DNA from 2 places in the Serratia sp. C2(1) genome. Region 2 is predicted to be linked to the other one. Evidence: predicted binding sites of a transcription regulator. Region 2 holds the regulator's gene; the other holds the start of a gene.
The links. The regulator sigma-54, encoded in region 2, starts transcription at its own class of promoters, with help from an activator protein. The targets are predictions, from matches to a motif close to GTTGGCACANNTTTCGCTNT.
Positions count from the first base shown of each region.

Region 1: a site for sigma-54 is predicted at 1,940-1,959, ahead of glnK (P-II family nitrogen regulator). Genes of this name have one in related genera too.

Region 1 covers NZ_JAZFBA010000001.1:3,033,419-3,036,535, forward strand. Annotated here, with positions in the region: gene tesB (acyl-CoA thioesterase II) at 1-139, shown strand, start outside; gene amtB (ammonium transporter AmtB) at 228-1,514, opposite strand; gene glnK (P-II family nitrogen regulator) at 1,551-1,889, opposite strand; gene V2S86_RS14320 (SmdB family multidrug efflux ABC transporter permease/ATP-binding protein) at 2,191-3,117, opposite strand, start outside.
Region 2 covers NZ_JAZFBA010000003.1:223,748-226,864, forward strand. Annotated here, with positions in the region: gene lptB (LPS export ABC transporter ATP-binding protein) at 1-602, shown strand, start outside; gene rpoN (RNA polymerase factor sigma-54) at 653-2,086, shown strand; gene hpf (ribosome hibernation promoting factor) at 2,110-2,397, shown strand; gene ptsN (PTS IIA-like nitrogen regulatory protein PtsN) at 2,679-3,117, shown strand, end outside.

The DNA.
Region 1 (3,117 bases), on a different contig from region 2:
TGACTGGTTGTTGTACGTAGTGGAAAGCCCCTCCGCCTCTGGTGCGCGCGGCTTTGTGCGCGGCCAGTTTTACACCCGAGACGGCGTGCTGGTCGCCACTACGGTGCAAGAAGGCGTAATTCGCCAGCGCGAAGCCTAAAGCAAAAAAAAAAGGGCGATGTCACCATCGCCCTTTTCGCATCATCATTATTTTTCGAGTTATTTAGCGCACTGCCCTTCTTCAAGGCTTATTGGTTATAGGCACTCTCGCCATGGCTGTTGACGTCCAGACCTTCGCGCTCCTGCTCTTCCGGTACGCGCAGACCGACGATGGCGCCCGCCACTTTAAAGGCGATAAAGGCCGCCACACCGGACCAGACCAGGGTAATCACCACGCTCAGCAACTGGACCCACACCTGATGGCCCATGGTGACGCCTTCTGCATAACCGGTACCGCCCAGTGAGGAAGAGGTGAACACGCCGGTCAACAGACAGCCGACGATGCCACACACGCCATGCACGCCGAACACGTCACAGGTATCGTCCACTTTCAGCCATTTCTTCAGCGTGACCACGCCCCACAGGCCGGCAATACCGCCAATCAGGCCAATAATCAACGCCCCGCCGACACCCACGGTACCCGCAGCCGGCGTGATGGCAACCAACCCGGCGATACACCCGGAGCAAGCGCCCAGCAGCGAAGGCTTGCCGCGTACAATCCACTCGGCAAAGGTCCAGGAGAGGATCGCGCCGGCGGTAGCAATCACGGTGTTCAGGAATGCCAGTGCCGCAATGCCGTTAGCCGCGCTGGCAGAACCGGCGTTGAAGCCAAACCAGCCGACATACAGGATAGCCGCGCCGGTAAACACCATTGGCAGGTTATGCGGTTTGAACGCTTCTTTGCCGAAACCGGCTCGTTTGCCCAACAGGTAGGCGCCAATCAGCCCGGCGCTTGCCGCGTTGATGTGCACCACGGTGCCGCCGGCAAAGTCCAGCGCGCCGTCAGCAGCCAGGAAACCGCCGCCCCATACCATATGTGCAATCGGCAGATAGGAAATGGTGAACCAGATAGCCGCAAAGATCACGACGGCAGAGAAGCGGATGCGCTCGGCAAAACCGCCTACGACCAGCGCCACGGTAATGCACGCGAAGGAACATTGGAACGCCACGTGGATCATCTGATTAAAGGTGCCGGTGACGCTATCAATGCCAATGCCTTTCAGCATCGCCGTCTGGAATCCGCCGAAGAATGCATTGCCCTCGCTGAAAGCCAGGCTGTAACCATAAAGCACCCACAACACACACACCATTGCGAAGGTGACAGTGACCTGAGTCAACATGGAGAGCACGTTTTTGGAACGCAACAAACCACCGTAAAACAGCGCTACGCCCGGCAAGGTCATGAACAGCACCAAAGCGGTGCAAATCATCATGAACGCGTTGTCAGCCTTGTCTGCGACCGCCGGAGCGGCCAGGGCCAAAGAAGGAACCATGGTTACCGTACTCAGGCCCAACATGGATAAAAGTTTTTTCATTATCAATCCATCCCCATTACTTTACTGAGCCTGTGATTACAGTGCTGCTTCGTCTGTTTCGCCGGTGCGAATGCGAATGACACGTTGCAATTCGGCAACGAAAATTTTGCCGTCACCGATTTTGCCGGTGTAGGCCGCTTTACTAATGACATCAACCACTTCGTCTAACTGATCGTCGGCGATAGCAATGTCAATTTTGACTTTAGGTAAGAAGTTGACGCTGTATTCCGCTCCGCGATAAAGCTCAGCATGTCCCTTCTGGCGACCAAACCCTTTCACTTCGGTTACGGTCAGCCCCTGAATACCTACAGAGGATAGGGCTTCACGCACGTCCTCCAGCTTGAATGGTTTAATCACCACGGTCACCAGCTTCATATTGCCCCTCCACGAATTAAGCCCAAACTCACCCTTGGTACGAGTCTTATAAAGCAAAGGCTATGCCACAAATGGTTTTGTGCGCGAATTCAGCAAATTAACCGGTAGGGCGGCGATGCGATGTGCAGCACTAACCCGGCTGCCTGCTCTCATGCAGAGAACTGATTAAATATTGCGCACTATTTTGGTGCGCGACGCGTCGAAAAAGTGCAGAGGAAGGGATTTGAAAAGGATGGATGCCTGTTTGTGGTGCGTGGCAGGAATAAAGAAAGGGCCGGTTTTGATGACCGGCCCTCTGGGATTATGCGGTTTGCGTTTCTTCGCGGGTGGCGGCGGCCAGCTCCTCGCCTACCAGTTGCAGTTGATACATCTGGTAGTAACGCCCCTGCTGCGCCAGCAGTTGCTGATGATTGCCCTGCTCCACTGCCTGGCCGCGGTGCAACACCAGAATCGAGTCGGCATCGACAATGGTCGACAAGCGGTGAGCGATCACCACCAACGTGGTGTGTTCACGGATCAAACGCAGAGCGCGCTGGATCGCCTGCTCGGTTCCGGAGTCAATGTTGGCGGTCGCCTCGTCGAGGATCAGGATCTGCGGCGCTTGCACCAATACCCTGGCCATTGCCAGCAGCTGTTTCTGGCCTACCGACAGGTTGTTGCCCTGCTCGCCCAGACGGGTATGGATGCCCTGCGGGAAGGCACGTACCAGCTCCGCCAACTGCACCGTTTCCAACGCCTGCCAGACCGCCTCTTCGCTGATGTTACGCCCCAGAGTGACGTTGGCCAGCACCGACTCGGCAATCACCACCGGATCCTGCTGCACCATCGCCACGCCCTGGCGCAGCGTACGGTGTGACAGACCGGACAAGGGGCGGCCATCAAGACGCACTTCGCCTTCGTTGACCGGGTAATAACCCATCAGCAGGTTAGCCAGCGTGCTCTTGCCGCTGCCCGTATGACCGACCAGTGCCACGAAACCGCGCGAAGGCACCGACAGCGAAATATGTTGCAGTACCTTTTTATCTTCACGGTAGGCGAAGCTCAGGTTGTCGATCTCGATGCGCCCGCTTGAAAGCGGGCGATCGTCGGCACCGTAGCTCTGCTGGCTGCGGTCCATCAGCTCGAAAATACGCTCACCGGCCACCACCGCCTGTTGCAGAATCGACTGCTGCGACGTCAGTTCAATCAACGGCTCATTCAGACGCCCCAGATAGTTGATAAAGGCATA
Region 2 (3,117 bases):
AGACCACCACCTTTTACATGGTGGTCGGTATCGTCCAACGTGATGCCGGGCGCATCGTGATTGACGAAGAAGACATCAGCCTGCTGCCGCTGCACGCCCGTGCGCGCCGCGGCATTGGTTATTTGCCGCAGGAAGCGTCGATATTCCGTCGTCTGAGCGTGTATGACAACCTGATGGCCGTTCTGGAGATCCGCGAGGATCTCAGCAGCGAGCAGCGTGCAGACCGTGCGGTTGAGCTGATGGAAGAGTTCCATATCTCCCATCTGCGCGACAACCTGGGCCAGGCGCTTTCCGGTGGTGAACGCCGCCGCGTGGAAATCGCCCGTGCACTGGCGGCCAACCCGAAATTCATCCTGCTGGATGAGCCTTTCGCCGGGGTTGATCCCATTTCCGTTATCGACATTAAAAAAATTATCGAGCACTTGCGTGACAGCGGTCTGGGCGTGCTGATCACAGACCATAACGTGCGCGAAACGCTGGACGTGTGTGAACGCGCCTATATCGTCAGCCAGGGCAAATTGATTGCTCACGGCACGCCGGATGCCATTTTGGCTGATGAGCAGGTGAAACGCGTTTATCTGGGCGAAGAATTCCGCCTCTGAGTGCCGGCGCGTCCTGATGGACGACTGTTAACGGAAGTAGACTGAAGATTATGAAGCAAGGTTTGCAACTCAGGCTCAGCCAACAACTGGCCATGACCCCCCAGCTCCAGCAGGCTATTCGCCTGCTGCAGTTGTCCACGCTTGAGCTCCAGCAGGAGATACAGCTGGCGTTAGAGAGCAATCCCCTGCTTGAGCAGACCGATCTGCACGAAGAAATCGACGCCAAAGAGACGACCGAGACCGAAGGGCTGGATACCCGCGAGGCGCTGGAACAAAAGGACATGCCCGAAGAACTGCCGCTGGACGCCACCTGGGACGAAATCTACACCGCAGGCACGCCATCCGGCACCGGCACCGATTACAGCGATGATGAGTTGCCGGTCTATCAGGGCGAAACCACCCAGACGCTGCAGGATTACCTGATGTGGCAGGTGGATCTCACGCCCTTCTCCGATACCGATGTCGCCATTGCCACCTCGATAGTCGACGCCGTCGATGACACCGGCTATCTCACCGTGCCGCTGGAAGATATTCTGGAGAGCATGGGTGACGAGAATGTGACAATGGACGAAGTCGAAGCGGTTTTGAAGCGCGTGCAGCGTTTTGACCCGGTTGGGGTCGCCGCGCGCGATCTGCGCGACTGTTTGCTGATCCAGCTTTCCCAGTACGCAAAAGATACGCCCTACCTGGCTGAAGCGCGCCTGATCATCAGTGAACATCTGGCGCTGTTGGCCAATCACGACTTTCGCAGCCTGATGCGAACAACGCGGCTAAAAGAAGATACACTGAAAGAAGCGATGCTGCTGATCCAGTCCCTCGATCCGCGCCCGGGCCAGTCGATCAACACCGGCGAGTCAGAATATGTGATCCCGGACGTGCTGGTGCGCAAGGTGCAGGACAGTTGGACGGTAGAGCTCAACGCCGACAGCATTCCGCGGCTGAAGATAAACCAGCAGTACGCCGCCATGGGCAGCAGCGCGCGCAACGACAGTGACGGCCAGTATATCCGCAGTAATCTGCAGGAAGCGAAATGGCTGATCAAGAGCCTGGAAAGCCGTAACGACACCTTGCTGAAAGTCACGCGCTGCATCGTCGAGCAGCAACAAGCGTTTTTTGAACAGGGCGCCGAATTTATGAAGCCCATGGTGCTGGCGGATATCGCACAGGCCGTGGAGATGCATGAATCGACAATCTCACGCGTCACCACGCAGAAGTTTCTGCACAGTCCGCGCGGCATTTTCGAGTTGAAATATTTCTTCTCCAGCCACGTGAATACCGACAGCGGAGGCGAAGCCTCCTCTACGGCGATCCGCGCGTTGGTGAAGAAATTGATTGCGGCGGAAAACCCCGCCAAACCGCTCAGCGACAGCAAGCTGGCCACCCTGCTCTCCGATCAGGGGATCATCGTGGCGCGGCGTACCGTCGCCAAGTACCGAGAGTCTTTGTCCATCCCGCCGTCCAACCAACGTAAACAGTTGGTTTGACCTCAATAGAGAAGGAAGACACTATGCAGCTCAACATTACCGGACACCACATCGAAATCACCGAACCATTGCGCGAGTTCGTGAAGACCAAGTTCGCCAAACTCGAACAGTATTTTGACCGCATAAATCAGGTGTATGTCGTGCTTAGCGTGGAAAAAGTGCAGCAGATTGCGGAAGCGACGGTGCACGTGAATGGAGGCGAGTTGCATGCCACCTCGGAAGACGAGAACATGTATGCCGCAATTGACACCCTGATCGACAAACTGGCGCGTCAATTGAACAAACATAAAGACAAACTGAAACAACACTGACATTCTGGGCCGTCTCCGTCCGCGGGCACGGCTCAAACATAGCCCAGGTCGTCGGCGCGTTACTGTATTACCCTGGATAATTGGCGTTGCATCGAGGTGGCATGAGCGCTTATCCCGCGAACTTACACAGGTAAGTGATTCGGGTAAGTCAACTCAGCCAACCCAGAAGCGGCTTCAAGTATGACGGGTATGGGTACCGCGCCGATAAGCCATCAGGGTTAAACAAGGCGAAAAATCACCTCACAAGGCAACTTGCTGGTGTGGTTTTAAGTGAAGATGAGATGAACAACGAAACAATGCAATTAAGCTCGGTGTTAAACATCGAGTGCACCAAAAGCTCGGTACACTGCACCAGCAAGAAACGGGCTTTGGAGATTATCAGCGAACTGGCTGCAAAACAGCTCAACCTGCCGTCACAGGTGGTGTTTGACGCAGTTCTCACCCGGGAGCGCATGGGCAGTACCGGTATCGGCAACGGTATCGCCATTCCCCATGGCAAACTGGAAGAGGACACACTGCGGGCCGTTGGCGTGTTTATCCGTCTAGACCAACCTATTGCCTTTGACGCCATTGACAACCAGCCGGTCGATTTGCTGTTCGCCTTGCTGGTGCCGGCCGACCAATGTAAAACCCATTTGCATACCCTGTCTCTGGTCGCCAAGCGCCTGGCCGACAAAACCGTATGCCGCCGCCTGCGCTCGGCGCAAAGTGACGAAGAGC